One region of the Cupriavidus sp. 30B13 genome, then DNA from elsewhere that is predicted to be linked to it. Evidence: predicted binding sites of a transcription regulator. Region 1 holds the regulator's gene; the other holds the start of a gene.
What was found. The regulator NrdR, encoded in region 1, represses ribonucleotide reductase genes. The targets are predictions, from matches to a motif close to CACNANATNTNGTG.

Region 1 (15,167 bases):
GTATTGCGAGTAGTTGGGGATGGCGACCGCGGCCAGGATGCCGACGATGGCCACCGTCGCCATCAGCTCTATCAGCGTGAAGCCATGGCGCCGCCGCGGCAGGGTCGAGTGGGTCATGTGCTTGTTGCTCCTGTTGCTCCTGGTGCTCGTATTGCCATGCTGCGCGTCAATGCAGGATTTCGCGCCACGTCAGGCGGCCGGTGGGGCTGCCCGCGCTTTCGGACACCGTTTCCTGGTTGCCGCTGGTGCCGGTCAGGAACTTGCATTCCTTGTTCTGTCCGCATCGGGTCACGGTCGGCGTGGGCGTGACGCCGACGGTGGACTGGCGCCCGCCGACGTATTGCTGGCCGCCGTTGCCGGCGCTGCCGTTCACCATGTCGCGCGGGTCGAAGTAGCCATCGTTGTTGACGTCGAACGGCGAGACGGGAAGCCGGCCGCCGGATATCGCGCTGAGTTCCATCAGCCAGCTCGTGCCGCCGTTGGCGCACAGGTCGCCGGACGGGATCAGCGTGGAGAACACGATGCGGTTGCCGCGGATCTGCGGGTTGTAGACCACGCGCTCGCCCTGGGCGGGCAGCGCCGGGGAGAGCAGGTTCAGGTACCAGCCGCTGGTCGCGCCCGACGGGGAGTACGTCACGGAATTCTGGCTGACGAGCCGGTACGCATAGCCGTTGAGCGAGATCTCCTGGGTGATGGCCTGCGCGACCAGGTTGGTGCGCGACACGGTGGCGGGGCTCGCGCTGTCGCGGTCCCAGATGCCGTAGAAGCTCTGCAGGCTCATGTCGGCCGGGTCGCTGGTGTCCACGTAGCGGCCGGTGCCGAACAGCACCATGTAGCCGCCGGCCGGATTGCGCATCACGTCCACCGACGAGGTGATCGGCTGGCGCTTGCCGCCGTCGTCGGTGGCCACGAACAGCAGCGAGCGGGAGCTGTCCTGGGCCCAGGCGGCCGGACCGCCGGCCTTGCGCAGGTCGAACTTCCACAGGTTGCCGAGCAGGTCGCCGGCATAGAGGATGTCCGTGATGCCGTCGCCGTTGACGTCGGCCGGGAAGACCTGCGCGATGCCGTTGGCCGCGGTGGCGGTGCCGTCGTCGACCGACAGCTTCAGGTAGTCGGTGCCCTGCACCCAGCTTTTGGAGCCGGCCGGGCGGTCCAGGAACACGATGTAGATGTGCCCCTTGCCGGCGGTGCTGTTGAAGCCGTTGCCGAACACTGCCGCCCACTTGCCGTTGGCCAGCTTGACGATGGCGGGCTGGCCGAATGTGTAGCCGAGGTCGGCGTCGCTGTTGCTGGTGAACTCCCACAGCACGGTGCTGGCCGCCGTGCCTTCGGCGATCGCTTCGGGATCGGTCACGTCCAGCGCGTAGATGCCCTTGCCGCCCGCGCCCAGGCCGCCCACCAGCACTGTCTTCCAGCTGTTGTTGACCAGCGCGTCGCCGGCGGCGGGGGTGCCGTCGACGTAGTAGGCGTGGGTGTAGCCGGTATCGGTCAGTTTGGCCAGCGTGCCGTACAGCGGCGACGGCACGTAGGCGAACAGTTCCTTGCCGGCGTCGGAGCCGGCGTCCGTGCTGGGGTTGGCGGAGAAGGCGTGCAGCATGCCGTCGTTGGCGCCGACGTACAGCATCGGCTTGCGGTTGCGCTTGTTGGCGACGAAGGCCGCGTAGCCGATGTCGGCCAGGCCGGCATTGGGCGCGCCGACATACTGCGGGCTGGAGTTGACGATGTCGCCCAGCAGCGTGTTGGGCCGCACGCGGAACTTGCCCTGGGCGTCGCCTTCGTTGCTCTGGTCGCCGCGCAGCCAGTTCAGGCGCGCCTGGCCCTGGGCGTCGGTGAGGTTGAGCGCGGTCTGGTATGCCGAAGGCAGATTGCCCCAGCGGAACGGGATGCCGCTGCCGGCCGCGCTGTCGTAGGACAGGATCTTGCGGTTGTTGGCGACGGCGCCCTTGAGCAGCAGCCCCGCGTCCCACAGCGCGGGATTCTGCAGCACGCCATTCAGGTCGACCGCGTAGGCCAGCAGCTGGCCGGACCAGTCGGTGCCGTTGAAGCGGGCCTGGTAGATGCGCGAGCCCGTGGTCAGCGACGACGAGTTGGTCGCCACCGACGCGGCCGACGAGGTCTGGAGGATGGACAGGAACGCGCGCTCCAGCGCCGCCGAGAGCGCGCCCGGGTTGGTGGCGTAGAAGTAGTTGTCGGGCAGGCCGTCGGCACCGCCGCTGCCGTCGGACAGCCGCACGTCCCACTCGGAGACCTGGTCCGGCGTGTTCGAGCCGTTCAGGTCCTTGAAGCCGCCCCACTTCGCCGCGTAGTACAGCGGGTCCAGGAACTGCGAGCCGCTCTTGCCGTTGGCGGTGTAGGTGACGCTGGTTTCCGGGTCGCCCAGCACGCAGTTGCTGCAGCCGCCGCTGGCGTTGAGCTGCGAGCCGGACGGCGTCACCGTGACGTTGGCCGGATCGGTGTAGCTGAAGCCCAGGATGCCGGAGTGGAAGTGCGTGCCGTCCTTGTTGGTGCCGGAGACCGCGTAGCCGAAGCCCTGCCCGTTGGAGGTGGACGCGGAGACCACCTTGGTCGAGATCTTGATGGTGTCGCCGCTGACGCTGTAGGTCAGCGTGCCCCACACGTCCTGGTCGTAGTCGCCGCCCGCGATGGAGTCTTCCCAGTTGACGTAGAACTTGCCGCTGGTGGCGGTCTGGTAGATGACCTTGAAGTCCACCAGCGTGCCGTTGCTGGGCGTGACGCCGCTCGGGTGCAACTGGTAGGACGGCATGATGGTGACCGTCTTGCCGTTCACGTTGACGCTGATCTTGGGCGTGGTGGTGGCAAGCTGCACCGCGTAGGTCGAGACCTTCAGCGATTTCTGGTCGCCGTCCGGCACGCCCAGCGCCTTTCCGTCGCGGATCCGGTTCATGTGGGCGAACAGCGCGGCGCCGGCGATCTGGAACGTGCCTTTCTGCGACGGGCCTTCGGGGCAGATGCCGAGCACGTCGCTGAACTTGGAGACCGCCTTGGCCGAGCACATGTTGTCGATCACCGAGCCCACGCCGCCGGCGAACCATGTCGCAGTGCCGTCGACGCCTTCGCCGGCGCCCACCTTGTCGGTCCAGGGGCTGACGCTGCCGGTGGTGTTGAGGTCGGAGAACTTGTCGAGCTGGTCGCCGTCGTAGGAGGTGACGCTGGAGTTGAACACGAGCGCGTTCAGCGGCGAGCAGTAGGGCGCCTTGCCGGGGTTGGTGGCGGGCAGGTCGAGCGGGTTCGCCCAGCCCGGATTGGTGAGGTTGAGCGTGGCGTCCTTGCCATTGCCGCTGGCGGCAAAGCGGCTGTCCGGCGACTTGCCCGCGAAGTAGCGCAACGTTTCGAGATAGATCTCGGAGATCGGGTTGCCCCAGGTGGAGCAGTTGCCTTCATTGGCAGGCTGGTTCTGCGAGGTGCTGCCGCCGCTCGAGACGATGCCGGTCTGCTGGTAGTTGCACTTGTCCGCGTTGACGTAGCTGCCGTCGCCGTAGTTGTACCCGTACGGGCGCAGGTGGTCGATGTTCCAGACGATGCCCTTGACGGCGTTGTTGCCGGAGAACAGGAAGGTGCCGTTGTCCGGGTTGATCTCCTGCGCGAAATTGGTCACGTTCCGGCGCAGCACGCCGCCCGAGATGTTCTTGTCGTAGGTGCCGGTCATCAGGCCGAACAGCATCTGCCCGGTCTCGCCGTACTTCTGCAGCAGCCCGTAGGGCTTGTAGGTGGTGCCGTACTGCTTGCAGTTCTCGGTGCCGATCAGGCCCGCCACGCAGACCTGCACGCGCGCGTTGAAGGTGCCGGTGGCCTGGCCGGAGCCGAGGCCGCGCGCCGTTTGATCGGGATTCTCGGCGGACGAGTTGATGCCCGAGACCGCGGCCCGGTTGCCGTTGGAGGAGCCGGTGACGGAGACGTTGTTGTTGCCGACCTTGATCGACGGCAGGAACGATCCCTGCGTGTTGCTGGCCTCGCTGAACCAGTTGCACTGGTACTTCTCGCTGGCGCCCCACGTGGCATAGTTGCCCTTGACCACGCGCAGCACCGGCGCCTGCGTGTTGGTCTGCGAGTTGGTGCTGCCGGATCCGGGCGTGACGTTGCAGATGGTCAGGCCGCCGCGGGTCAGGTTCTTGACCGACCACGACGAATAGGTGGCGCCGGTGCCCTTGGGATCGGACACGCCGTCCGGGTAGATGGCCACGCTGACCTGCTGGCTGCCGCTGGTGGCGGTCACCCAGCCGGTCAGCGTGGTGTTGGCCTGGGCCCCGGAGTCCTTCGCCGTGAACTGGAGCTGGTCGCCCTTCTGTATGCCGGTGTTGGAGTTCAGGCTGACGGTGATGACGTTGGCCCGCATCTGGATGTTGCTTCCCGACGTCACGGTGCCGATGTCGGACATCAGTTCCACGTCGCTGAACGGCACCAGCTTCCGGATGTCGGCGTCGTTGTTGTAGTACTTGGCCCAGGCGTGCGCGTCCATCGGCAGGAAGGCGCGTTCGAGCACGGTGGCGCTGGCGGTGTCGGTCGAGCGCGTGCCGCCATAGAGGATCTTGCGCACCTCGTCGATCCGGCTCATGGTGGCCCAGTTCAGGAAATTGCCGCTCCAGGTGGTGCCGTCGCAGTACTTGGTGGTGGTGACGGCGCTGGGCACGAAGCCCTTGATCGTGCTGTTGTCGTAGCCGTAGCACTTGTACGAGTCGAAGTACCCCGCGTAGTCGATGGCGTTGTTGTACGTGGTGTCGAGCGCGCCGTCGTTGTTCAGGTCGGTGTAGTCGTTGTACGCCTTCTGGTGCAGCGAATGGTCCTTGGACAGGTCGATCATCACCATCGGCGGGACGTTGCCGCCGGCATAGAGCGGGCGCGCGGCCAGGTTCAGCTGGGCGGCGGACGCCGAGGCGAGCGCGAGCAGGAACGACACTGCCAGCAGCACGCGCTGCAGGCGGCCGACGGGACGGCCGAGGAGGCTGCCAAGGATGTGCTGGGTCATGGTGGGCCCGACAGGTAAGGTGACAGGTAAGGAGACACGTAAGGGTCGCGGGTACTGCTCAGAAACGGACAACTTCCTGCACCGTGACCTTGGTGGCGGGATTGGCGCCATAGCCAAGCGCGGTCACGCGGAAGACATATTGCGTAGCACCGGCGCGCAGGCTGCCTTCTGCGATGTCCGGGATCGATTCGATGATGTAGCGCGGCTGCTGCGACACGCCGCCCGACTTGTTGTCGGCCGCCAGCGGCATCTTCTGGCTCGCGCTCAGGTTGGTGATCTCGCCGAGCGCGACCGAGCGGCTGGTGTCCTCCAGGTACAGGTCCCAGACCTGGCTGCCGCTGTCGGCGGGGACGCAGAAGCCCTTGTAGCCCTGGATGTCGCAGGTCGGCGAGGCGCCCGTGCGCCCGGACAGGCTGCGCACCGTGCTGATGTCGTTGCGCGCGTCCCGCAGCGCGGCTTCGGCGGCCTGCAGCGCGATGTTCTGGTCGCGCGAGTTGCGGGCCATGCGTTCGGAAGACAGGCTCGTCAGGCTGGCTGCCACGCCGAGCAGCGTCAGGATGATGAGAAACAGCAGCACCATCACCAGCGAGATGCCGCGCTGCGCCCGGCGTGCTGGCAGTGGGGCAGGAGCGGAGCGGCGGAGCGGGGTGGGGAGACGCATCTCGGTGCCTAGTTCAGTCGGTTGCGGACAGCGATGTAGAAGCTGATGTGCTTGCGCAGGCGGCCGTCGTCCGGCAGCACGGCGACGCTGCCGGCGTCGCCGGCCGGCGCGTTGTCGGCGGCGGCGTAGCCCTTGCCGAAGTGGTTCAGCGTGAACGAGGCCGGCTTGGGGTTGGAGCGCGCGGCGCCGCGCAGCACCATCGAGATGCGCAGGGCCCGCACGTTGCCCATGGTCGCGGCGCCGGGCGGGACGTAGCGGTTGATGGTCTCGTCGCCGTCGGTGTCCTCGCCCAGCAGCACCTGGAAGAACTCGACCCCGGAGAACAGCGGCGTGGCGGCGCCGTTGACCGTGCATTGCAGCCACGGCGTGCCGGCGGCATCGTTGACCACGGAGAAGGTTTCCACGGTTTCGAAGTTGCCGTTGACGTTCTCGCCCAGGCAATTCACCGCCGAGCCGTCGGCCACGGGGGCGCCGGCTTCCGAAGCGCTCTTGGCAGGGTCGCCGCCGGCCTTGGACGAGCCGAAGTAGCGGAACGTCACGCTGTCGCTGGTGTTGACGCCGTCGTCGTTGGTGGCGTCGAGCGGATTCGCCGCGCCGAAGTCGTTGCTGTAATAGGTGAAGTCGCTGTAGCCGGCCTGCCGCGCCTCGCGCTGCAGGAGCTGGCCGATGGCGCGCGCGTTGGCCTGGATGTCGGCCACGTCGCCCTGCGTGTCGTAGGAGCGCCGTTGCGCCAGGTAGACCGAACTGGTGGCGATCATCAGCAGCATCGCGATGACGAGGCCGACCATCAGCTCCACCAGCGTGAAGCCGCCGGTGCTGGCGGGCCGGGGATGGCGGCGCGGGCGCGGGGTCGATGGGGTCATGGCACGAGCGCGGTGACGAAGAGTTGGCTGGCGCCCTTGTCCTCGTGCCACCAGATCTTGATGACATAGGGCGCGCCGGGCTGGTTGTCGCAGGCCGGCGCGGCCGGCCCGGTGCCGTCGTTGGGCGTGCTGTCGACGCAGACGGTGCCGGTGCCCCCCGGCAGCGCGGCGGCGACGTCCTCGGTCCAGTCCTGGAAGCTGCTGCGGGCCATCGCGTCCGTCGAGCAGCCCGCCGCCGTATAGCAGGCGGGCGTGCTCTGCGCCGTCGGCAGGTTGTACGTGCCGGCCTTGGTCGCGATCTCGTTGCTGCGGATCTGGTCGGCGAGGTTGTAGGCCATCACGGTGGCGATGTTGCGCATCGAGGCCGTGCGGTTGTCGATCAGCGTGTGCATCTGGAGCACGGTCAGGGCCAGCACGCCGATCGACAGGATGACCAGCGTGACCAGCGCCTCGATCAGCGTGAAGCCGCGGGTCCGGCCGGGCTGGCGGCGCGTCGGGCGCATGGCGGCGGGGAAAGCGTTCCGGCTCATGGCGTCACGACGCACTGCAGGCGGCTTGCCGGGAGCCGGCGCGGCCGGTGCCGGTCAGCGACACCGTCAGCCCGTCGTTTGCCGAGCCGTGCTCGCAGAATTGCCAGGCGGCATTGGGCGGCGTCGACGCACCGAACGAGCGGAACCGCACCACGGTGCCGGAAGGAATGTTGCTGGCGACGATCGCGGTCCGGGCGGTCGGCGCATCGCTGTTGCGGATGACCTCTTCGCCGGCGCCGATCTGGCCGTCGTTGTCGGCGTCCACGAAGATGACGCGGCGCCTGGACCAGTCGTCCGTGCAGCTGGCGCCGTCCATGGTCGGGCAGATGGTGACGGTGGCGTTGCGCCGTGCCGCCTCGCTGCGCGCGGTCTCGATATCGCTGACCAGCCTGGACGACTCGCTCGTTATCCGGCTGCGATGAAGAAAGGAGCTGAAGTTCGGTATGGCCGCCGCCGCCAGGATGGCCAGCACGGACAACGCCACCATCAGTTCGATGAGGGTGAAGCCGCCCGGGCGGCAGGGAGCGGGCCGATTGCGCGGATGACGCAGGGCAGAGGGCGCGGCAGCCGCATCCCGGAAACAGGGGCGTGAGCCGGCCAGCGCCGTCCGCTTGCCGCACGGCGCTTTCCCCGGTGCCCACAATGGCCTGGCGCGCGCACGCGTCGCCAAGCCCGCTGCCGCCTGGCAGGAAGGCTGACCCATAGTGACTCCCGTCCGAAAAACTGTTCTTATCTGTTCTTATTCTTAGCTGGCGTACCTCGCCTCTGCGGGCGAGTCGACCGTACCTTCCACACCGCGCCAGATGATATCCGGCGCAGATTAAAGGTAGTGCAGATTAAACAGCTTTCCTCGGAGTTCGGCTACCCCTTCCGAGGGGTAGACGCGGAAAACTCGTCGAGCATGTCGCGGAATTCAGACACGTCCTCGAAACTCCGGTACACGGAGGCGAAGCGGATATAGGCAATCTTGTCGAGCCGGCGCAGCTCGCGCATGACCAGTTCGCCCACCTGGCTGCTGGGGATTTCCTTTTCCCCCAGGCCGAGCAGCCGTTCCTCGATGCGGGAAATGGCGTCGTCGATGGCTTCGGCCGAGACCGGGCGCTTGCGCAGCGCCAGGCGCATGGAGTCCTTCAGCTTGTCGCGCACGTAGTCGGCGCGCGAGCCGTTCTTCTTGACGATGGCGGGGAAGGAGCGCTCGATCCGCTCATAGGTGGTGAAGCGGCGGTCGCAGGATTCGCAGCGGCGGCGGCGGCGCACGGTATCGCCTTCTTCCGACATGCGCGTGTCCAGGACCTGCGTGTTGGGATGGGCGCAAAAGGGGCATTTCATGCCTGACCACCTTCAAAGTTTGAGCCTGGGCGCAGGCTGCGCGGGGCAGCGTCTCGTCATCTTGTCATTCTGTGAGACGCCGGGCCGGGTTGGCAAGGCCCGTGCCGCGCGGCGGCACGGGGTTGCCGGCCGCCCGCGCGCGGCGGGCGGCGCAGTGCGTCAGCCGTAGACCGGGAAACGCTTGGTCAGGGCTGCCACCTGCTCGCGCACGCTGGCGATGTTGGCCGCGTCGTGCGGGTTGTCCAGCACGTCGGCCACCAGGTTGGCCACCAGGCGCGCTTCGTCTTCCTTGAAGCCGCGCGTGGTCATGGCCGGCGAGCCCAGGCGGATGCCCGAGGTGACGAACGGCTTTTCCGGGTCGTTGGGGATGGCGTTCTTGTTGACCGTGATGTGGGCCTCGCCCAGCACCTTCTCGGCTTCCTTGCCGGTGATCTTCTTGGCGCGCAGGTCGACCAGCATCACGTGGCTTTCGGTGCGGCCGGAGACGATGCGCAGGCCGCGCTCGATCAGGGTCTCGGCCAGCACGCGGGCGTTCTTGACCACTTGCTGCTGGTAGGTCTTGAACTCCGGCGAGAGCGCTTCCTTGAAGGCCACGGCCTTGCCGGCGATGACGTGCATCAGCGGGCCGCCCTGGATGCCGGGGAAGATGGCCGAGTTGATGGCCTTCTCGTGCTCGGCCTTCATCAGGATCACGCCGCCACGCGGGCCGCGCAGGCTCTTGTGGGTGGTGGTGGTGACGAAGTCGGCGTGCGGCACCGGGTTGGGGTACTCGCCGGCGGCGATCAGGCCGGCGTAGTGGGCCATGTCGACCATGAACAGCGCGCCGACCGACTTGGCCACGCGGGCGATGCGCTCGAAGTCGATGCGCAGGGCGAAGGCCGAGGCGCCGGCGATGATCAGCTTGGGCTGCTTTTCGCGGGCCAGCTTTTCCAGCGCGTCGTAGTCGATGTCTTCGTTGGCGTCCAGGCCGTAGCTGACCACGTTGAACCACTTGCCGCTCATGTTCAGCGCCATGCCGTGGGTCAGGTGGCCGCCTTCGGCCAGGCTCATGCCCATGATGGTGTCGCCCGGCTTGAGCGCGGCGAAGAACACGCCCTGGTTGGCCTGCGAGCCGGAGTTGGGCTGCACGTTGGCGGCTTCTGCGCCGAACAGCTGCTTGACGCGGTCGATGGCGAGCTGCTCGACGATGTCGACATACTCGCAGCCGCCGTAGTAGCGCTTGCCGGGATAGCCCTCGGCGTACTTGTTGGTCAGTTGCGAGCCCTGCGCGGCCATCACGGCCGGCGAGGTGTAGTTTTCCGAGGCGATCAGCTCGATGTGTTCTTCCTGGCGCTGGTCTTCCTTCTGGATGGCGGCAAAAAGCTCGGGGTCGATCTGGTCGATCGTATAGCGGCTGCGTTCGAACATGGCGAAAACTCGTCTGAAAAATTGGGATCCGAATGGCTTCGGGGTAGGGCGCGCGGGGAAGGCACAGGCGACCGGCGCCGGCGCAAACGCACCGGCACAGGGCGCACCCTGCTTCCCATTCGCTGCCCAGGCGAGCGGCAGGCGCCGAACTTCGCGCCAGAGAGCTTGCGCTTCCTCGTGGTAGTACCCACTGACTTCGCCAGTCGCGCAAGATGGAATGGTTGGCGGCAGTTTACGCGAGGCGCTGGCTTGCTGCAAGACGGTGCAGACGGCCGGCCCGCCATAAAATCAATGGCTTGTCTGTCAGACAATGTAATTGTTGTAAAGTCAGACAAGGGTTTACACCGGGTCGGGCCGGCTCTCCGCTACAATCGCGGCCATGAGTAACAATGTGTGGGCCCTGCGGGTGTACTGGGAAGACACCGACGCGGGCGGCGTGGTTTTCTACGCCAATTACCTGAAATTCTTCGAGCGCGCCCGGACCGAGTGGCTGCGCTCGCTCGGCATCGGGCAGCAGGCGCTCGCGGACGAAACGGGCGTGGTCTTTATCGTCAGGAGCACGGCGGTGGACTACAATGCCCCCGCCCGCCTGGACGACCTGCTCGAGATCCGCACACGGATTGAACGGGTCGGGCCGGCATCTGTCCAATTCGCCCAGGAAGCCTGGCGTGGGGAGCAATTGCTGGCCACCGGCGCCATCCGTGTCGGATGTGTCGACCGCAGCACGTTCCGCCCGACCCCCATCCCCGCCCCCGTCCTCGCAACCATCAAGACCGCCCGATGAACCCCGTGACCGTCACGCAAGACCTGTCGATCATTTCGCTGGTGCTGCACGCCAGTCTGCTGGCGCAGGCCGTCATGGCGCTGCTGCTCGTCATGTCCCTGTTCTCGTGGACATACATTTTCCGCAAGCACCTGGCGCTGCGCGCCGCGCGCACCCAGACCGAAGGCTTCGAGCGGGACTTCTGGGCCGGCGGCGACCTGCAGGCGCTGTACCAGAGCGCGGCCAACAACCGCCACAGCACCGGCGCGCTGGAACGCATCTTCGAGTCCGGCATGGGCGAGTACCTGAAGGCGCGCGAGCGCAACCACGAAGCCGGCGCGCTGCTCGACGCCGCCCGCCGCGCCATGCGCGCGGCCTACCAGCGCGAGATGGATGTGCTGGAATCGCATCTCCCGTTCCTGGCCTCGGTCGGTTCGGTCAGCCCGTACATCGGCCTGTTCGGTACCGTGTGGGGGATCATGAATGCATTCCGCGGCCTGTCGAACGTGCAGCAGGCGACGCTGGCATCGGTGGCGCCCGGGATCGCCGAGGCGCTGGTCGCCACCGCCATCGGCCTGTTCGCCGCCATTCCCGCCGTGATCGCCTACAACCGATATGCCACCGAGATCGATCGCCTGGCCATCCGTTTCGAAAGCTTCATGGAAGAGTTCCTGAATATCCTGCAGCGCCAGACCCGCTGACCCGCCGGTTCGCCGGCTTGCACAAGTCCACGCAGTTACATAGTCAAGGTCAAGGAGAAACCCGCATATGGCAGCGATACAGCGCCGCGGCGGCTCGCGCCGCCGGGCCAGCGCCGAGATCAACGTCGTGCCCTACATCGACGTGATGCTGGTGCTGCTGGTCATCTTCATGGTGGCGGCACCGATCGTTAGTCCGGCGGTGGTCGACCTGCCTACCGTGGCCAACGCCACGCCGCAGCAGAAGGCGCCGCCGATCGTGGTGACCGTGCATGAGGACGGCCAGCTGACCGCGCGCGGCAAGGACAATGCCGGCAACGCCTTCGACCGCAAGGTCGACAAGGACGGCCTGCTGGCGTTCGTGCACCAGCGCCAGGACGAAAATCCCGACCAGCCCGTGGTGATCGCCGCCGACCGCTCGGTCAAGTACGAGTCCGTGCTCGACGTGATGTCGGTGCTCAAGGCCGACGGCGTCAAGCGCGTCGGCCTCATGGTCAAGTCGAAGTAAGCAGGTTGAACAGACACCGCAGCGCGAGATGAAGACCGCCGCCTATCCATACCAGCCGGTCAAGGAGCGGGGAACCCTGCGTTCCTTCCTGCTCGCGCTCTTCATGCACGTGCTGCTGGGCATCGTGCTGTATTACGGCGTGCACTGGCAGAGCAGCACGCCGGTCGGCGCCGAAGCCGAACTGTGGGACGAAATCCCCGACACGGCGGTCGCGCCGCCGCCCCCGCCTGCGCCGCCCGAGCCGGTGGCGCAGCCGCGCCCGGCGCCGCCCGCGCCCGCGGTCAAGTCGCGCGCCGAAGAGGATGCCGACATCGCGCTCGAACAGCAGAAGCGCCGGCAGGCCGAGGCCGCCGCCCGCGACGAGGCGCGCCGGCAGGCCGACCTGCGCGCGCGCCAGGAAGCCGAGCGCCAGGAGGAAGCCCGCAAGGAGGCGCAGCGCAAGGAAGACCTGCGCAAGGAAGATCAACGCAAGGACGACCTGCGCAAGGAGGCCCAGCGCAAGGAAGACGCGCGCAAGCTGGCCGCGCAGCAGGAACAGCAGCGCCGCGACCAGGCCGAGCGCGACCGCAAGGAGGCCGACGCGAAGGCCCGCGCCGATGCCAAGGCCCGCGCCGACGCGGACGCCAGGGCGCGCGCCGATGCCGACGCGAAGGCCCGTGCCAGCGCGGACGCCAAGGCCGCGGCCAACGCGAAGGCCAAGGCGGATGCCGATGCGAAGGCGAAGGCCAGCGCCGCGGCCAACGCGCAGCGCCATGCCGAGCTGGCGCGCCTGCAGGCCCTGGCCGGCGGCGCCGGCGTGCCGGGCGGGGCGGGCGGGGTCGGCAACAGCGCGGGCAGCGGCGCCGGCAGCGGCGGCAAGGCGTCGCCCGGCTACTCGGACCGCGTGCAGCGCCGCGTGCAGCCCAACGTCAGGTATTCGGAAGATTTCCCGGCCAGCCTGGCGGCCGTGATCGCGGTCCGGCTGGCGCCGGACGGGGCGCTGCTGTCGGCCCGGGTCAAGACGTCGAGCGGCAACGCGGCCTGGGACGAGGCCGCGCTCAAGGCGGTGCAGAACTCGGATCCGCTGCCCAAGGATGAGAACGGCAAGGCACCTCCGAGCTTCGACATCCGGCTGCGCCCGCATGCCAATTGAGGCCGAACGTAACAATATGCATAGTGAAGGGAAGCCCGGCGGCGATGCGGCTACTATCTAGCGGTCATGGCCGGGCCTGACGGCGAGGCCGGCGAGTTAAACCATTCGTTAGGAAACCATATGCGATTCTGCAAACGGAACATAGCCTGGATCAAGGGACTGCTGCTCGGCGGCCTGCTGCTGCTGGCATCCGGCGCCCAGGCCCAGTTCACGGTGGAAGTCACCGGCGTGGGCCCCACCCAGTTCCCGATTGCCACCGCCAATTTCCAGGGCGAGGCGCAAGCCCCGCAGAACCTGACCGCCATCATCCGCAGCGACCTGCAGCGCAGCGGCCGCTTCCGCAACGTCGACGTGGCGGGCGCCACCGTGGCCGAATCGGCCAGCGTCGACCTGGGCAGCTGGAAGTCGCGCGGCGCCGATGCCTTCGTGGCCGGCAGCGTGACCCCGACCGGCAACGGCCAGTACGACGTGCGCTTCCGCCTCTACGACACGCAGAAGGGGCAGAGCCTCGGCGGCCTGGCCTTCACGGTCAGCGCCGGCCAGCTGCGCGTCACCGGCCACAAGATCGCCGACTACATCTACGAGAAACTGCTCGGCGAGCGCGGCGTGTTCGCCACGCGCCTGTCCTACGTGGCGCGCGTCGGCGGCCGCTACCAGCTGCTGATTTCCGATTCGGACGGCCAGAACTCGCAGGTCGCGCTGACCAGCAACGAGCCGATCATCTCGCCGTCGTGGTCGCCGGACGGCACCAAGGTCGCCTACGTTTCCTTCGAGGCCAAGAAGCCGGTGGTCTACGTGCATGACCTGGCCTCCGGGCGCCGCACGCTGGTGTCGAACCAGAAGGGCAACAACAGCGCGCCGTCGTGGTCTCCCGACGGCCAGCGTCTGGCGGTGGCGCTGTCGCGCGACGGCAATACCCAGGTCTACCAGGTCAATGCCGACGGCTCCGGCCTCAAGCGCCTGACGCGTAGCAGCGCCATCGACACCGAGCCGCAATACGCGCCGGACGGCCGCAGCATCTATTTCACCAGCGACCGCGGCGGCGCGCCGCAGATCTACCGCATGCCCGCGGGCGGCGAAGACGCCGGCGCGGCCCAGCGCGTGACCTTCAAGGGCAGCTACAACGTCAGCCCTCGCATTTCGCCCGACGGCAAGCAACTGGCCTTCATCACCCGCAGCGGCGGCTTCAAGCTGCAGCTGATGGACCTGGGCAGCGGCGACGTCACCTCGCTGACCGACACCGCCAACGACGAGGCCCCCAGCTTCGCCGCGAACGGCAAGTACATTCTCTATGCCACCCGGGTGGGAGGTCGCTCGGTGCTGGCGGCGGTATCCACTGACGGGCGCACCCGGCAGGTTCTGTCCCTCCAGTCCGGCGAGGTTCGCGAGCCGTCCTGGGGTCCATTCATGCAATAACGATGCAATAACGAGGAGTATCACGCCATGACCCAAATGATGAGCAAGACCCTTGCCGTAGCCGCCCTGCTGGCGCTGGGCGCCTGCAGCTCCGGCGTCAAGCTGGACGACACCGCCAACGCCGGCGCCAACAAGGGCGCGCCGACCACCGATGCCCGCGCCGTGGCGCCGGTGGACGTCTCGCGCGATCCGCTGAACGATCCGAACAGCCCGCTGGCCAAGCGCAGCGTGTACTTCGACTTCGACAGCTACAGCGTCAAGTCGGACTACCAGGGCCTGCTGTCGGAGCACGCCAAGTACCTGGCCGCCAACAAGGGCCGCCGCATCCTGATCCAGGGCAACACCGACGAACGCGGCACCAGCGAATACAACCTGGCGCTGGGCCAGAAGCGCGCCGAGGCCGTGCGCCGCTCGCTGTCCTCGCTGGGCGTGCCCGACACCCAGATGGAAGCCGTCAGCCTGGGCAAGGAAAAGCCCAAGGCCACCGGCCACGACGAAGCCGCCTGGGCGGAGAACCGCCGCGCGGACATCACGTACTAATCCGCGCACAGGCACCTCATGAACGCACGCGTCTCCAAATTGGTATTGCTCACTGCGATGTCCTGCGCCGGCCTGCTGCCGGCCGCGCAGGCACGGGCCGGCGTATTCGACGATGACGAGGCGCGCCGCGCCATCGTCACCATGCGCGATCAGTTCAACGGCTTCCAGGCAACGGCGTCGCAGCGCATCGACCAGAACAGCCGCGCCCAGCTGGACATGCAGAACCAGCTGGAAGGCCTGCGCCAGGAAGTGGCGCGGCTGCGCGGCCAGAACGAGATGCTGCAGAACGAGGTGGCCACCCTGCAGAAGCAGCAGAAGGACTACTACGCCGACCTC
Region 2 (15,167 bases), 540 kb from region 1:
CGTGAACTGGGGCCGCGACCTGCCCGAGCCGGCCGTGGCCGACCTGCGCAACGTGGTGGCGGGCGACGCTTCCCCGGATGGCAAGGGCACGCTGGAAATCTGCCGCGGCATCGAGGTGGGCCACGTGTTCATGCTCGGCACGCGCTATTCCGAGTCGATGGGCGCCACCTTCCTCGACGAGAACGGCAAGACCCAGCCCATGCAGATGGGCTGCTACGGCATCGGCGTGACCCGCATCCTGGGCGCGGCCATCGAGCAGAACTTCGACGAGCGCGGCATCATCTGGCCGGCGGCCATCGCCCCGTTCGCGGTGGTGATCTGCCCGGTCGGCTACGACCGCTCGGAAGCCGTCAAGGCCGAGGCCGACCGCATCCACGCCGAGCTGCTGGCGGCCGGCGTCGACGTGATCCTGGACGACCGCGGCGAACGCCCGGGCGCCATGTTCGCCGACTGGGAACTGATCGGCGTGCCGCACCGCGTGGTGGTGGGCGACCGCGGCCTGAAGGAAGGCCGCGTCGAATACCAGGGCCGGCGCGACGCCGAGGCCACGCAACTGCCGGTGGCCGACGTGGTCGGCCACGTGCGCGGCCTGCTGTCCGCCTGAGCCCATGCGCGCCGCGGGCAGTCGCCTTGGCGCTCGTCGCCTCCTCCTGCGCGGCCGCGTGTGCCTGCGCCTGGCGCGCGCCGGCGCCGGCCTGCTGCTGGCGCTGAGCGCGGCCGCGCACGCCGGCGCGCAGAAGGAAGAAGACCTGGCCGACGCCGTGCGCGGCGCGCTGGCCGCCGCCATCGCGGACAGCCGGCCGCTGCGCCCGGCCTTCGCCACCGGCGGCGAGCAGCTGGCCTACGTGAAATGGCTGGAGGAGATGTCGCACCGGCTCGCCGCGCGCATCCCCGAGCCGCAGGTGCGCATCGAGCTGATCGAGACCGCCTACTACGAGGCCAAGCGCGCCGGGCTGGAGCCGGCGCTGGTGCTGGGGCTGGTACAGGTGGAGAGCAATTTCCGCAAGTACGCCATCAGCGGCGCCGGCGCGCGCGGCCTGATGCAGGTGATGCCGTTCTGGTCGCGCAGCATCGGCGACGGCGACGCGCGCAAGCTGTTCCACCTGCAAAGCAACCTGCGCTACGGCTGCACCATCCTGCGCTACTACCTGGACCGCGAGCAGGGCGACCTGTTCCTGGCGCTGGGCCGCTACAACGGCAGCCGCGGCCGGCCCGAATATCCCAACGCGGTGCTGGCGGCGTGGAAGCGCTGGCAGTACTCCGAGGCCAGCGTCACGGTGGCCGGCGACCCCGATCCCGCCGCCGCGCGCGCGCGCGTGCTGCCGCCCGAGGCGCCGTCGCGCAATCCGTTCTCGCCGCAGCGGCTGGCCAACCCCTCATGAGCACGCCTGGCGGAACCGGAGGCGGAGGCACCGGCACCGGCAGGGCCGGCTACGCCAGTTCCTCCCCGGACCTGGAGCGCTGGCTGCGGCGCCATATCCGCCAGGGCTTCAACGCCGACGCGCTGGTGCGGTCGATGTGCCAGTCGGGCTACGACGCCGCCTTCGCGCGCACCACGGTCGGCGCGGCGCTGGCCGCCACGCGCGGCACGGCGGAGGATGGCGACGCTGTCGCGGACACCGTCCCGGCCGCCGGCCCCGCCGAGCCCCGCATCCACGCCGCCGGCTTCCCCGCGCGCAATACCGCGCACCATGGCGGGCGCGACATTCCCATCCTGTTCGCGCTGGCCGCGCCGCGCGTGGTGCTGTTCCAGCAGTTGCTCACCGACGCCGAGTGCGACGCCCTGGTGACGCTGGCGCGCGGCCGCCTGGCGCGCTCGCCGGTCATCAACCCGGACACCGGCGACGAAAACCTGATCGACGCGCGCACTAGCATGGGCGCCATGTTCCAGGTCGGCGAGCACCCGCTGATCGAACGCATCGAGGATTGCATCGCCAGCGTGACCGGCATCGCCGCCGACCGCGGCGAGGGTTTGCAGATCCTCAACTACAAGCCCGGAGGCGAATACCAGCCGCACTACGATTTCTTCAATCCCCAGCGCCCCGGCGAGGCGCGCCAGCTCCGCGTGGGCGGGCAGCGCGTGGCCACCCTGGTGATCTACCTCAACAGCCCGCCGGCGGGCGGCGCCACCGCGTTTCCCAAGCTCGGCCTGGAAGTGGCGCCGGTCAAGGGCAACGCCGTCTATTTCAGCTACCGCAAGACCGACGGCACGCTGGACGACCGTACCCTGCACGCCGGCCTGCCGGTCGAGGAAGGCGAGAAGTGGATCGCCACCAAATGGCTGCGCGAGCGGCCCTACCGCACCGGATGACGGCCGCCCGGCCCGGCCGCTACTGGTTCGACCCGGCTATGCCGTTCGTCGAAAGCCGCTGCGCCAGCGACAGCGGCGCAGCCTATCTGCCGCATACCCATCCCACCTTGTCGGTGGGCGCCGTCGACAGCGGCCACAGCGTGTTCGGCACCGAAGCCGGCACGGTGCGGCTGTCGCCCGGCGACGTGGTGGTGATCCCCGCCGGGCAGGTGCACGCATGCAACCCGGAGCCGGAGCGGCGCTGGAGCTACCAGATGCTGCATATCGATGCGGCCTGGGCGGACGCGGTGCTGGCGGCGCACGGCGCGGCGCCGGCGCTGCCGGCCGCGCTCGCGCGCGTGCGCATCACCAGCGCGGCAGATACCTACGCGGCCCTGTGCGCGCTCAACCGCCTGCTGTTCTCGGCGGCGCCATGCGCGCGCAAGGAGGCGGCGCTGGCCAGCTTCGTCGCCGCGCTGCTGGGCGGCGCGGACCCGCGCCAGACCGTGCGCGCGCCGCGCCTGCCCGCCGGCCGCGCGCGGCTCGCCCGCATCGTGGCGACCCTGCGCGAGCGCCATGCCGAGCCGCTGCCGCTGGCCGAGATGGCGCGCGGCGCCGGCATGAGCCGCTACCAGCTGATCCGCGCCTTCCGCGCCGAGACCGGCATGACGCCGCACGCCTACCAGCTCGACCAGCGCATCAACCACGCGCGCCGCCTGCTGCGCGCGGGCGGCGCTCCGGCCGACATCGCCCAGGATCTGGGCTTCTCCGACCAGAGCCATTTCCAGCGCGCCTTCAAGCAGCGCGTGGCGCTCACGCCGCGCGGCTTCCAGCACCGCGCCGGTTGAGCCGGGCGCCGCAATTTTCTCCAATACGCCAGCCGTGTCCGCGGCCAGACTTCGTGTTCGACACGAAAGGACTGGCATGGATCTCTGCGCCGCATCCGGCTTCGGCCAATTCGCCATGGTGGCCGGCGCGCACTTCCTCGCGCTGCTCAGCCCGGGGCCCGACTTCTTCCTGGTGGTGCGCAGCTCGCTGGTGCTCGGCGTGCGGCGCGCCGCCGCCGTCTGCCTGGGCATCGCGCTCGGCAACGGCGTGTTCATCGGCGCGGCGCTGGCCGGGCTGGCCGCCACGCGCGCCAGCCAGGGCGTGCTCGTGCTGCTGCAATGGGGCGGGTGCCTGTACCTGGCGTGGCTGGGCTGGCGCCTGCTGTCGGCCAGCGGGGAAACCGCGCTGCCCGAAGCCGGCGGCCAGCCGCCGCCGGGCGGCGGCTGCGCGGCACAGTTGGTCAGCGGTTTCCTGTCGGCCGTGCTCAACCCGAAGAACGCGCTGTTCTATGCCAGCCTGTTCTCGGTGCTGGCCGGCAACGGCACGCCGGCCGCGGCGCAGTTCGGCTACGGCCTGTGGATGTTCGCCATGGTCTTCGGCTGGGACCTGCTGGTGGCCTGGGGCGTGCGCCGGCCGCCGGTGCGCGCGCGTTTCGCGCGTTCCGTGCGCGGCGTGGAGCGGGCCACCGGGCTGGTGCTGTGGGGCATCGCGCTATGGGTGGCGGCGGCTGCCTTGCAGGCAGCGCGTTCCTAGGCAGCCGGCAGAGGCCGTACCGCCAGTTTTCTGGCCGAGTGTACCGGTACTGTATTGGAGTGCTCGACTAGACTGGGTTGCCTCATTGTCCGCCCCCCGATGGAGTCAGTCATGGCAGTTCCCCAGCTCGTTGCCGGATCCGGCGTGTTCGCCGCCTTCTGCGTGTTCGCCCTCGTGTCGTCGATCACGCCCGGCCCCAACAATACGATGGTGCTCGCGTCCGGCGTCAATTTCGGCTTCGCGCGCACGGTGCCGCACATCCTCGGCATCAGCCTGGGCTTCGCCCTCATGGTGGCGGTGGTCGGGCTCGGGCTGGGTTCGCTGTTCGCCGCCTTGCCCTGGACCTGGACGGTCCTGCGCGTGGTGGCGGCGCTCTACCTGGCGTGGCTGGCGTGGCAGCTGGCCACCTCCGGCGGCATGCAGGAGCGCCAGGCGGCGCGGCCGATGGGCTTCCTGCGGGCCGCGGCGTTCCAGTGGGTCAACCCCAAGGCGTGGGTGATGGCGGTGGGCGCGTGCAGCACCTATGTGCTGCACGGCAACGTGTGGCTCAACGTGCTGCTGCTGGCCGGGGTGTTCGCCGTGATCAACCTGCCGAGCGTGGCGATGTGGGCGGTGTTCGGCTCGGCCTTGCGGCGCTGGCTGGCGCAGCCGCGCGTGCTGCGCGTGTTCAACGTGGCGATGGCGCTGCTGCTGCTGGCCTCGCTGTGGCCGATCGTCAGCGCAAGGCCCTGATGGCGGGCAGGTTGCGCCAGTAGCCGTGGGCGTCCATGCCGCAGCCGAAGACGTAGCGCTCGGGCACTGTGAAGCCGCAGAAATCCGGGTGCATGGGCTTGGGCTTTTGCAGCACCTTCTCGCACAGCACCGCGGCGTAGACGTTGGTGGCGCCCATGTCCATGATGCGCTGGCGGATCGCCGCCATGGTCTCGCCTTCGTCGAGGATGTCGTCCAGCACCAGCACGGTGCGGTCCTTGACCGACTCGCGCGGCGCCACGCGCCATTGCATCTCGCCGCCCACCGTCTTGTTGTTGTAGCGCGAGAGGTGGATGTAGTCGAACTCCAGCGGGAATGCCAGCTTGGGCAGCAGCATGCCGGTGAAGACCACCGCGCCGCCCATCACCGACAGCACCAGTGGGAAGGTGTCGCCCATCCTGGCCGTGATCTCGGCGGCCATGCGGTCCAGCGAATCCTGCACCGCTTGCGCGCTGACGATTTCCTCGGAGTTGGCCCACAGTTCGCGGGCCTGTTCGGCGCTCATCATGATGTCGATCCTGTCTCTGACTGTCTTTATGCGTTGCTGCCGGCGGCCCGGCGGTTCATCGGGCGCTTCGCTCAGCGATTGAAGAGGCCCTTCATGCCGCCCTTCATCGCGCCCATCGAGCGCATCATCTTCATCATGCCGCCGCCCTTGAGCTTTTTCATCATGCCCTGCATCTGGTCGAACTGGTTGAGCAGGCGGTTGACCTCCTGCACCGGCACGCCGGCGCCGGCCGCGATGCGGCGCTTGCGGCTGGCTTTGATCAGCTCGGGCTTGGCGCGCTCGGCGGCGGTCATGCTGTTGATGATGCCTTCCATGCGGCGCACCTGCTTTTCCGCCACGTCCATGTTGGCGCCCTGGGCCTGCTGGGCGAACTGCGCCGGCAGCTTGTCCACCAGGCTGCCCAGGCCGCCCATCTTCTTCATCTGGCCGATCTGGGTCTTGAAGTCCTCGAGGTCGAAGCCGCCCGTCTTCTTGATCTTCTTGGCCAGCTTCTCGGCCGCTTCCATGTCCACGCCGCGCTGGGCTTCCTCGACCAGCGCGAGGATGTCGCCCATGCCCAGGATGCGCTGGGCCATGCGCTCGGGGTAGAACGGCTCGAGGCCGTCGAGCTTCTCGCCCACGCCGACGAACTTGATCGGCCGGCCGGTGATGTGGCGCACCGACAGTGCCGCGCCGCCGCGCGCATCGCCGTCGAGCTTGGTCAGCACCACGCCGGTCAGCGGCAGCGCGTCATGGAACGCGCGCGCCGTGTTGACCGCGTCCTGGCCCAGCATGGCGTCGACCACGAACAGGGTTTCGGCGGGCTTGAGCTCGGCGTGCAGGGCGGCGATTTCCTGCATCATGGCCTCGTCGATGCCCAGGCGTCCGGCCGTGTCGACGATCAGCACGTCGTGGTAGTGCTTGCGCGCCCAGTCCACCGCCGCGCGCGCGATGTCCACCGGCTTCTGGTCCGGCTGGGAGGGGAAGAAGTCGGCGCCGACCTGCTCGGACACGGTCTTGAGCTGGGCGATGGCGGCGGGGCGGTAGACGTCGCACGACACCGTCAGCACTTTCTTCTTCTTGTTTTCCTTGAGCCACTTGGCCAGCTTGCCCACGGTGGTGGTCTTGCCGGCGCCCTGCAGGCCGGCCATCAGGATGATGGCGGGCGGCTGCACGGCCAGGTTCAGCTCGCCGCTCTTGTCGCCGGCCGTGAGGCTTTCCTCGCCGCCGATGACGGCGGTCAGCTCGCGTTGCACCACGCCCACCAGGGCCTGGCCGGGGGTGAGGCTGGACACCACGTCCTCGCCCAGCGCCTTTTCCTTCACGCGGGCGATGAATTCGCGCACCACCGGCAGGGCCACGTCGGCCTCCAGCATGGCCAGGCGCACCTCGCGCAGCATTTCGGCGGTATTGGCTTCGGTCAGGCGAGCCTCGCCGCGCATGGTCTTGACGACCCGCGCCAGGCGTTGAGTGAGATTGTCCAGCATGGCAGAGAAGTCCGGGGGTAGGGCTTGTTTCGGGGCCTGGGCGGCGCGGGGCCGGCGCCTTGCGAGGCCGGGCGCAGGTTCCGGGCCAGGCTCACGCGCGGCTCGAGCGCGGCTCAAGCGCGGCGCCACCGGGGCGGGGGCGCTAGGGTAAACTGTGCAAATGGCCATTGTACTGTATGCCTTGACGGCACTTCTCTATTGCGGCCTGGCCTTTCACGGCTGGGCGACGCGCAATCCGCAACTGGCGGCTGCCGGCGCCGCCGGCGGCGCCGCGGGGGGCGCCACCGCCACCATGCTGCTGCAGGGCGGCGGCACGCGCGGGGAGGGGCGCCCGGCCTGGTGGCATGTGCTGATGCTGGCCGCGCTGGCCAGCCACGGCCTGCTGCTGCACGAGACCATCTTCCCGGCCGACCGCATGATGTTCGGCTTTGCCTTCGCGCTGTCGGCCATGCTGTGGCTGGGCGTGGGCATCTACTGGATCGAGAGCTTCTTCTTCTCGCTGGCCGGGCTCGGGCTGATCGTGTTCCCGGTGGCGATGCTGGCCAGCCTGATCCCGCTGGCCTTCCCGGGCGCGCAGATCCTCGGCTACGCCGCCGCGCCGCTGTTCAAGCTGCACTTCGTCATCGCCAACGTGGCGTACGGGCTGTTCACGCTGGCCGCCTTCCACGCCTTCCTGATGCTGCTGGCCGAGCGCCGCCTGCATGGCTTCAACCGCTCGCCGCAGGCCGCCGAGGGCGCGGCGCCGGCGCAGTGGGTGGGCCGCTGGCTGGACCTGCTGCCGCCGCTGCTGACGCTGGAAAAGCTGCTGTTCCGCCTGATCGGCGCGGGTTTCGTGCTGCTGACCCTGACCATCCTGTCGGGCCTGCTGTTCTCCGAGCAACTGTTCGGGCGCGCCTTCCGGCTGGACCACAAGACCGTGTTCGCGCTGCTGTCGTGGGTGATGTTCGCCGGCATCCTGGCCGGGCGCAGCTTCTACGGCTGGCGCGGGCGCACGGCGCTGCGCTGGGTGATCGCCTCGTTCGGCATCCTGCTGCTGGCCTACGTGGGCAGCCGTTTCGTCATCGAAGTCATCCTGCACCGGCTCTGATCCCCGCATGGCACGCATCGTCCTCGTCCTGGCCGTGTTGCTGGGTTGCCTCTGGTGGCTGCGCCAGCGCGCCGAAGAGCGCCAGGCCAGCCGGCGCGCCGTCCGGCCGCGCCCGCCCGCGGCGCCGCAGGAAGCCATGGTGCAATGCGCGCGCTGCGCCGTGCACCTGCCGCGCGGCGAGGCCATCGCCTACCGCGGCCTGCACTATTGCCGGCGCGCCCACCTGCCGCCGGACAGCGACGCGGACGACGCCGCCGCATGAAGGGGCCCGCCGCGTCCCAGTCCCAGGCCCAGCTCCGGTCCCGGACCCGCGCCGGCGCCTGGGGCGCCGTCGCCGCGCTGTGGCGGCGGCCCGAGCCTCCTGAATTCCACTGGCGCCTGCTGCGCTATTTCTGCTGGGCCCGCCTGGCGGTGGCCGCGCTGCTGCTGGGCTACGCCTGGCTGCCGGCCCAGCGCGCCGAGACCGAGCGGCTGGCGCAGGCGCTGGGCCAGGGCCAGGCGGCGCTGCCGCTGGCGGTGCCTTATGCGCTGATGGCGCTTGCCATGACCGCCGCGGCGCTGTGGTGGCGGCGCGGCTTCCACCTGCGCGTGCACATGCAGGTGCTGGCCGACCTGGTCCTGCTCGGCCTGATCTTCCACGCCCAGGGCTACCGCAGCGAAGGCATGGCCATGATCTTCCTGCTGCCGGCGCTGCAGGCCGGCGCGCTCACCAGCCTGCTGTTCGCGCTGTCCGCCGCGGCGGTCTCGGCGCTGGTGGTGATGAGCAGCCCGTTCGCGCAGACCCTGCTGCTGCACCAGGCCGACGCCGGCCTGCTGGGCTCCGGGCTGTACGGCCTGGTGTTCATGATCGCGGCCTCGCTGATGTACCTGCTGGCCAACCGCCAGCTCGCGCAGGAGCGCCTGGCGCTGGCGCGCGAGCAGGAGCTGCGCCTGCAGCAGCTGGTCAACCGGCTGATGGTCAACGACATGCAGGACGGCGTGATGCTGCTGCGCGCCAACGGCGCGGTGGTGGCCGCCAACCCGGCCGCGGTGGTGCTGCTCGGCGTGCAGCCGGCCGAGCGCGGCAAGGCCGCCACCACGCCCGGCACCGGGCGCGACGCCCTGTTCGACCTGCGCCAGATCCCGCGCCTGCAGCCGCTCATGGAGATGCTGCGCGACTGGGTGCGCAGCAAGGACGACGCGCCGCGCATCCTGCAGTTGCTGCCGCTGCCGTCGCGGCCGTCCTCGGGGCGCGGCCCGATCCTGCACACGCGCCTGCGCCTGCGTTTCCTGCTGCCGGGACTGGCCAGCCTGCGCTCGACCTTCGCCTCGTCGCTGTCGGTCTCGCTGAGCGCGCAGCAGGCCATGGACACCGCCACCTGGAACGAGCTCACGCCCGAGGCGGCCGCGCGGCTGCGCCTGGCCATCGCCCAGAACGAGGCCATGGCCTGGCGGCCCGAGGACGAAGCGCTGCTGCGCAGCGAGATGCGCGACACCGTGCTGGTCCATATCGAAAGCTGGGAGCGCATCGCCGAGCAGGTGCAGCAGGAAAAGCTGGCCGCCATGGGCCGGCTGGTGGCCAGCGTGGCGCACCAGATCCGCAATCCGCTGGCCGCCATCAGCCAGGCCAGCGAGCTGCTGTCCGAGACCGGGCGCGGGCGCCCCGACGGCGACGTGGACGCGCGCCTGCTGCGCATCATCCACGACAACGTGCAGCGGCTCGACCAGGTGGTGTCGGACGTGCTGCAGATGTCGCGCCGCCCGCGCACCGAGCGCACCGTGGTCGACCTGAACCAGGCGCTGCCCGAGATCGTCGACCGCTGGCGGCTGGAAATGCGCGCGCGCTCCGCCACCCACGACCCGATGGGCGCGAGCCGCACGCCGCGCCCGGCCGAGATCAACGCCAACGCGGTGCGGCTCACGGTGGACGTGGCGCGCCCGGTCATCTTCGATTCCTCGCAGTTGCAGCAGGTGCTCGGCAACCTGCTCGACAATGCGTGGCGCTACTGCAGCCGCCTGCCCGGCGCGATCCGCCTGCTGGCCCACGCGCTGGACCAGCACCACGCCGAGCTGATCGTCTGGAATGATGGCGTGGAGGTCTCGCGCGAGCACCAGCGCACGCTGTTCGAGCCGTTCTTCACCAGCAACGCGCAGGGCACCGGCCTGGGCCTGTTCATGGCGCGCGAACTGTGCGGCGCCAACGACGCCCAGGTGCGCTACGGCACCATCTCGCTCGACGCGCTGCTGGCAAGCACCGGCATGCTGGCCCCCGCCGCACGCGATACACTGCCGGCCAAGGCCTTCGTGCTGACCCTGCGCATCCACGCGCCGGACCAAGCCGGCGGCTGACCGCTTCCCGTCCGCCTCCCGCCTCACCACGCGCCAGATCCATGTCCCTCAAGACGCCAGGCCCCGATCCGATCCTCGTCATCGACGACGAGGCCGACCTGCGAGAACTGCTCGACATCTCGATCCGCCGCATGGGCCACGACGTGGTCCTGGCGGGCTCGCTGGCCGAGGCGCGCGAACAGCTCGCCGCGCGCCGCTATAGCCTGGTGCTCACCGACATGCGCCTGGGCGACGGCCAGGGCATCGACATCGTGCGCCAGCTCTCCAGCGCGCCCGAGCGCGTGCCGGTAGCCGTGATCACCGCCTACGGCAGCGCCGACAACGCGGTGGAAGCGCTCAAGGCCGGCGCCTTCGACTACATCGCCAAGCCGGTTTCGCTGGAACAGCTGCGCAACCTGATCCTCAACGCGCTGGGGCGCCAGCAGCGCGACCAGGCCGAGGGCGGCGACGGCGATGGCGCCGGTGCCGCGGCGGGCACCGCGGACCTCGCCTTCAACCTGCTGCCCGGGCATTCGGCGGCCATGCACGAGGTGCGCCGCTCGCTGTCGCGGCTGGCGCGCAGCATGGCGCCGATCGTCATCAGCGGCGAGTCGGGCAGCGGCAAGGAGCGCGCCGCGCGCGCCATCCACGCCATCAGCACGCGCGCCTCGCATCCGTTCGTGGCGGTGAACTGCGGCGCCATCCCCGAGACGCTGATGGAGTCCGAGTTCTTCGGCTACGTGAAGGGCGCCTTCACCGGCGCCGACGCCGAGCGCGGCGGTTTCTTCCAGGCCGCCAACGGCGGCACGCTGCTGCTCGACGAGGTGGCGGACCTGCCGCTGGCCATGCAGGTCAAGCTGCTGCGCGTGCTGCAGGAGCGGCGCGTGCGCAAGATCGGCGCCAGCCGCGAGGAAAACGTCGACGTGCGCGTGCTGTGCGCCAGCCACAAGGACCTGGCCGCGATGGTGGCCGCCGGCCAGTTCCGCCAGGACCTGTTCTACCGGCTCAACGTGCTGGCGCTGCGCATGCCCACGCTGCGCGAGCGGCGCGAGGACCTGCCGGTGCTGTCCGACGCCATCCTGGAGCACCTGGCGGTGCGCTATGGCGACCGGCACCCCAGGCGGCTGTCGACGGCCGCGCGGCAGCGCCTGGCGGAATATCCGTTCCCGGGCAATGTGCGCGAGCTGGAGAACCTGCTCGAGCGCGCCTATGCCTTTGCCGAGGGCGACGCCATCGAGGAGGGCGACCTCGGCCCGCTGGAGGCCGGCGCGCCGCCCGCCGCGCCGCCGGGCAGCCCGCCGCCGCCGGCCGTGGCTGCCGGCTTCCAGCCCGAGCCCCGCCCCGGCGGCCGCGCCGAGATGCCGGACGCGTACGGCGAGCCCGCGCCGGTCAGCGACGGCGCCGCCGAGGCCGCGCGCGTGACCTTCCCGATCGACCTGACCGGCCGGCTCGAGGCGCTCGAACGCGACCTCATCCTGCAGGCGCTGCAGCAGACCGGCTTCAACCGCACCGCGGCGGCGCCGCTGCTGGGCCTGAGCTTCCGCCAGCTGCGCTACCGCATCCAGCAACTGGGCATCCGCGAAGGCCGCGAGGATGCCGCCGACGACGCCGGCGGCGAGGGCCTGGATGCCGCTGCCCACGGAGGGCGCGATGCCTGAGCACGTCCATGGCGGCCCGGCGCCCGCCGCCCCGGCCGCCTTCGGCCCCGACCCGTCGGGCTGGGTGCCGGCCGCGCGCCGCGTGCCGTCGCCCAATTTCGATGCGCGCCCGGCCGGCCTGCCGGTGGAGCTGGTGGTGATCCACAACATCAGCCTGCCGCCCGGCCAGTTCGGCAGCGGCGACATCGAGGCCTTCTTCCAGAACCGGCTCGATCCCGCGCGTCATCCGTTTTTCGCCACCATCCACGATGTGCGTGTCTCGGCGCATTTCCTGGTGACGCGCACGGGCGAGCTGGTGCAGTTCGTGTCGTGCCTGGACCGGGCCTGGCACGCCGGGCAGTCCGAGTTCCTCGGCCGGCCGCGCTGCAACGACTTTTCCATCGGCATCGAGATCGAAGGCAGCGACGACCAGCCGTTCACGTTGGCGCAATACCACACCGCCGCGGCGCTGGTACGTGCGCTGCTCGCCGCCTATCCGGTGCGCGCGCTGGCCGGCCACAGCGATATCGCCCCCGGGCGCAAGACCGATCCGGGCCCGCATTTCGACTGGACCGCCTTCGCGGCCGCCGCCGGCGTGGCTGCCGGCATGCTGCCCTACCGCAAAGACCGGCCCTGAAGCAAGCGCGCGGCACGCGCTCTGGGGGCATCGAGCGGACACGGGAAAACCCTGATAAAGTCCGGCCCCTATCGAAGCGGCCCGGGCAATCGAAAAAATTTCTTTTCATCGGGCGGTAACGCACCGACGGGCCGAATCCCTTGCGTCTCTTGGGCTGGCGGGTTCGGCACGGTGCCACATGCCGCCGCCGTCACCGGCTCCGCTTCAAAAAGCCGCTTGTCAAGACTGGTCAAGCCGCTTCATTTCACTATACTTAGTCCAGTTTTTCGCATCGACCACTATATCTAGTGGTGCTTTTCGGGGAGCCGGCCTAGGTGTGCAGTTGCCGCCGCGGCGCTACAGCGCGTTGCGTGCGGTCCGCCCGAGGACTGGCGCGTCACAAGAGTCCCAGCAGAATCCAGCAATGCAGTTCGCCCCGGCCGGTCAGGGCCAGGCGAGCCTTTCCTGTCTTGCGTCTTTTTGCTCGGGGCTCTTTGTCACTCATAAAACACGGGTAAGAACAGGAGTTCCTCATGCAGACAGCCCAGAACGAATTTTCCACCGGCGCCGTCGCCGCCGGTGTCGCAGCCAACCCGCAGTCGAGCCCCGCTGCTGCCGGCGCTGGCAACTACCAGGACTACAAGATCATCCGCCGCAACGGCGCCGTGGTGGCGTTCGAGCCGAGCAAGATCTCGGTGGCCGTGACCAAGGCCTTCCTGGCCGTCAACGGCGGGCAGGGCGCCGCTTCCGCGCGCGTGCGCGAAGTGGTCGAGCTGGTCACCCAGAACGTGGTGCGCGCGCTGCTGCGCAGCCGCCCGAGCGGCGGCACCTTCCATATCGAAGACGTGCAGGACCATGTCGAGCTGGCGCTGATGCGCTCGGGCGAGCATGAAGTGGCCCGCTCCTACGTGCTGTACCGCGAGAAGCGCACCCAGGAACGCGCCCAGGCCAATGCCCAGGCGGTTGCCCGCGTGCAGGAAGGCGGCGCCACCTTCAACGTGACCGACGGCGGCGTGGCCCGCGTGCTCGACGTGAGCTCGCTGCACGCGCTGATCGACAACGCCTGCTCGGGCCTCGGCGACGCCGTCAGCGCCGAGCCGATCCTCAAGGAAACGCTCAAGAACCTGTACGACGGCGTGCCCATGACCCAGGTCTACGACTCGGCCATCCTGGCCGCGCGTACCCTGATCGAGAAGGACCCGGCCTACAGCCAGGTCACCGCGCGCATCCTGCTGCACACCATCCGCAAGGAAATCCTGGGCGCCGAAGTGACCCAGACCGAAATGGTGTCGCGCTACGCCGACTACTTCCCCAAGTTCATCGCGCGCGGCATCGAAGCCGAGCTGCTCGACGAAAAGCTGGCCACCTTCGACCTGGCCCGCCTGGGCGCCGCGCTGGACGCCCAGCGCGACTTCCAGTTCAACTACCTCGGCCTGCAGACCCTGTACGACCGCTACTTCCTCCACGTGGACGAAGTGCGCATCGAAATGCCGCAGGCCTTCTTCATGCGCGTGGCCATGGGCCTGGCGCTGAACGAGAAGGACCGCGAAGGCCGCGCCATCGAGTTCTACCAGCTGCTGTCGTCGTTCGACTTCATGTCGTCCACGCCGACCCTGTTCAACTCGGGCACGCGCCGCTCGCAGCTGTCGTCGTGCTACCTGACCACCGTGTCGGACGACCTCGAAGGCATCTACGAAGCGCTCAAGGAAAACGCGCTGCTGTCCAAGTTCGCCGGCGGCCTGGGCAACGACTGGACCAACGTGCGCGCGCTCGGCTCGCACATCAAGGGCACCAACGGCAAGTCGCAGGGCGTGGTGCCGTTCCTGAAGGTGGTCAACGACACCGCGGTGGCGGTCAACCAGGGCGGCAAGCGCAAGGGCGCGGTATGCGCCTACCTGGAAACCTGGCACCTGGACATCGAGGAATTCCTCGAACTGCGCAAGAACACCGGCGACGACCGCCGCCGCACCCACGACATGAACACGGCGAACTGGATTCCCGACCTGTTCATGAAGCGCGTGATGGAAAACGGCGAATGGACGCTGTTCTCGCCGGCCACCTGCCCGGACCTGCACGACAAGGTAGGCCGCGCCTTCGAGGCGGCCTACCTCGGCTACGAAGCCAAGGCCGCCAGCGGCGAACTGAAGCTGTTCAAGAAGATCCCCGCCATGCAGCTGTGGCGCAAGATGCTGGGCATGCTGTTCGAGACCGGCCACCCGTGGATCACCTTCAAGGATCCGTGCAACATCCGCAGCCCGCAGCAGCACGTGGGCGTGGTGCACAGCTCCAACCTGTGCACGGAAATCACGCTCAACACCAACGAGAGCGAGATCGCCGTGTGCAACCTGGGCTCGGTGAACCTGGTGGCCCACCTGAAGCAGCAGGCCGACGGCACCCAGGCGCTCGACCACGCCAAGCTCGAGAAGACCATCCGCACCGCCATGCGCATGCTCGACAACGTGATCGACATCAACTACTACGCGGTCGACAAGGCGAAGAACTCCAACCTGCGCCACCGCCCGGTCGGCATGGGCATCATGGGCTTCCAGGACTGCCTGCACGTGCTGCGCCTGCCGTACGCCAGCGACGCGGCCGTCAAGTTCGCCGACACCTCGATGGAAGCGGTGTGCTACTACGCCTACCTGGCCTCGACCGAGCTGGCCGAGGAGCGCGGCCGCTACAGCAGCTATGACGGCTCGCTGTGGGACCGCGGCATCCTGCCGCAGGACTCGCTCAAGCTGCTGGCCGAGGAACGCGGCGGCTACCTGGAAGTCGACATGTCCTCGTCGATGGACTGGACCGGCCTGCGCGCGCGCATCAAGCAGCACGGCATGCGCAACTCGAACTGCATCGCGATCGCGCCGACGGCCACGATCTCGAACATCATCGGCGTGTCGGCCTGCATCGAGCCGACCTTCCAGAACC

Region 2: a site for NrdR is predicted at 12,540-12,553, ahead of ACKI2N_RS16780 (ribonucleoside-diphosphate reductase subunit alpha). Genes of this name have one in related genera too.

What each region holds. Positions count from the first base shown of each region.
Region 1 is NZ_CP188223.1:3,120,130-3,135,296, reverse strand. Features, by position in the region: gene ACKI2N_RS14445 (type IV pilin protein) at 1-117, opposite strand, end outside; gene ACKI2N_RS14440 (pilus assembly protein) at 167-4,984, opposite strand; gene ACKI2N_RS14435 (pilus assembly PilX family protein) at 5,043-5,645, opposite strand; gene ACKI2N_RS14430 (PilW family protein) at 5,654-6,508, opposite strand; gene pilV (type IV pilus modification protein PilV) at 6,505-7,038, opposite strand; gene ACKI2N_RS14420 (GspH/FimT family pseudopilin) at 7,043-7,741, opposite strand; gene nrdR (transcriptional regulator NrdR) at 7,900-8,367, opposite strand; gene glyA (serine hydroxymethyltransferase) at 8,527-9,774, opposite strand; ZMP/ZTP riboswitch at 9,892-9,991, opposite strand; gene ybgC (tol-pal system-associated acyl-CoA thioesterase) at 10,154-10,558, shown strand; gene tolQ (protein TolQ) at 10,555-11,238, shown strand; gene tolR (protein TolR) at 11,306-11,743, shown strand; gene tolA (cell envelope integrity protein TolA) at 11,772-12,875, shown strand; gene tolB (Tol-Pal system beta propeller repeat protein TolB) at 12,996-14,291, shown strand; gene pal (peptidoglycan-associated lipoprotein Pal) at 14,319-14,831, shown strand; gene ybgF (tol-pal system protein YbgF) at 14,850-15,167, shown strand, end outside.
Region 2 is NZ_CP188223.1:3,656,548-3,671,714, reverse strand. Features, by position in the region: gene ACKI2N_RS16845 (proline--tRNA ligase) at 1-604, shown strand, start outside; gene ACKI2N_RS16840 (lytic transglycosylase domain-containing protein) at 609-1,382, shown strand; gene ACKI2N_RS16835 (2OG-Fe(II) oxygenase) at 1,379-2,311, shown strand; gene ACKI2N_RS16830 (helix-turn-helix domain-containing protein) at 2,350-3,138, shown strand; gene ACKI2N_RS16825 (LysE family translocator) at 3,215-3,871, shown strand; gene ACKI2N_RS16820 (LysE family translocator) at 3,983-4,603, shown strand; gene ACKI2N_RS16815 (hypoxanthine-guanine phosphoribosyltransferase) at 4,587-5,129, opposite strand; gene ffh (signal recognition particle protein) at 5,201-6,595, opposite strand; gene ACKI2N_RS16805 (cytochrome C assembly family protein) at 6,756-7,682, shown strand; gene ACKI2N_RS16800 (PP0621 family protein) at 7,690-7,944, shown strand; gene ACKI2N_RS16795 (sensor histidine kinase) at 7,941-10,010, shown strand; gene ACKI2N_RS16790 (sigma-54-dependent transcriptional regulator) at 10,052-11,647, shown strand; gene ampD (1,6-anhydro-N-acetylmuramyl-L-alanine amidase AmpD) at 11,640-12,263, shown strand; gene ACKI2N_RS16780 (ribonucleoside-diphosphate reductase subunit alpha) at 12,776-15,167, shown strand, end outside.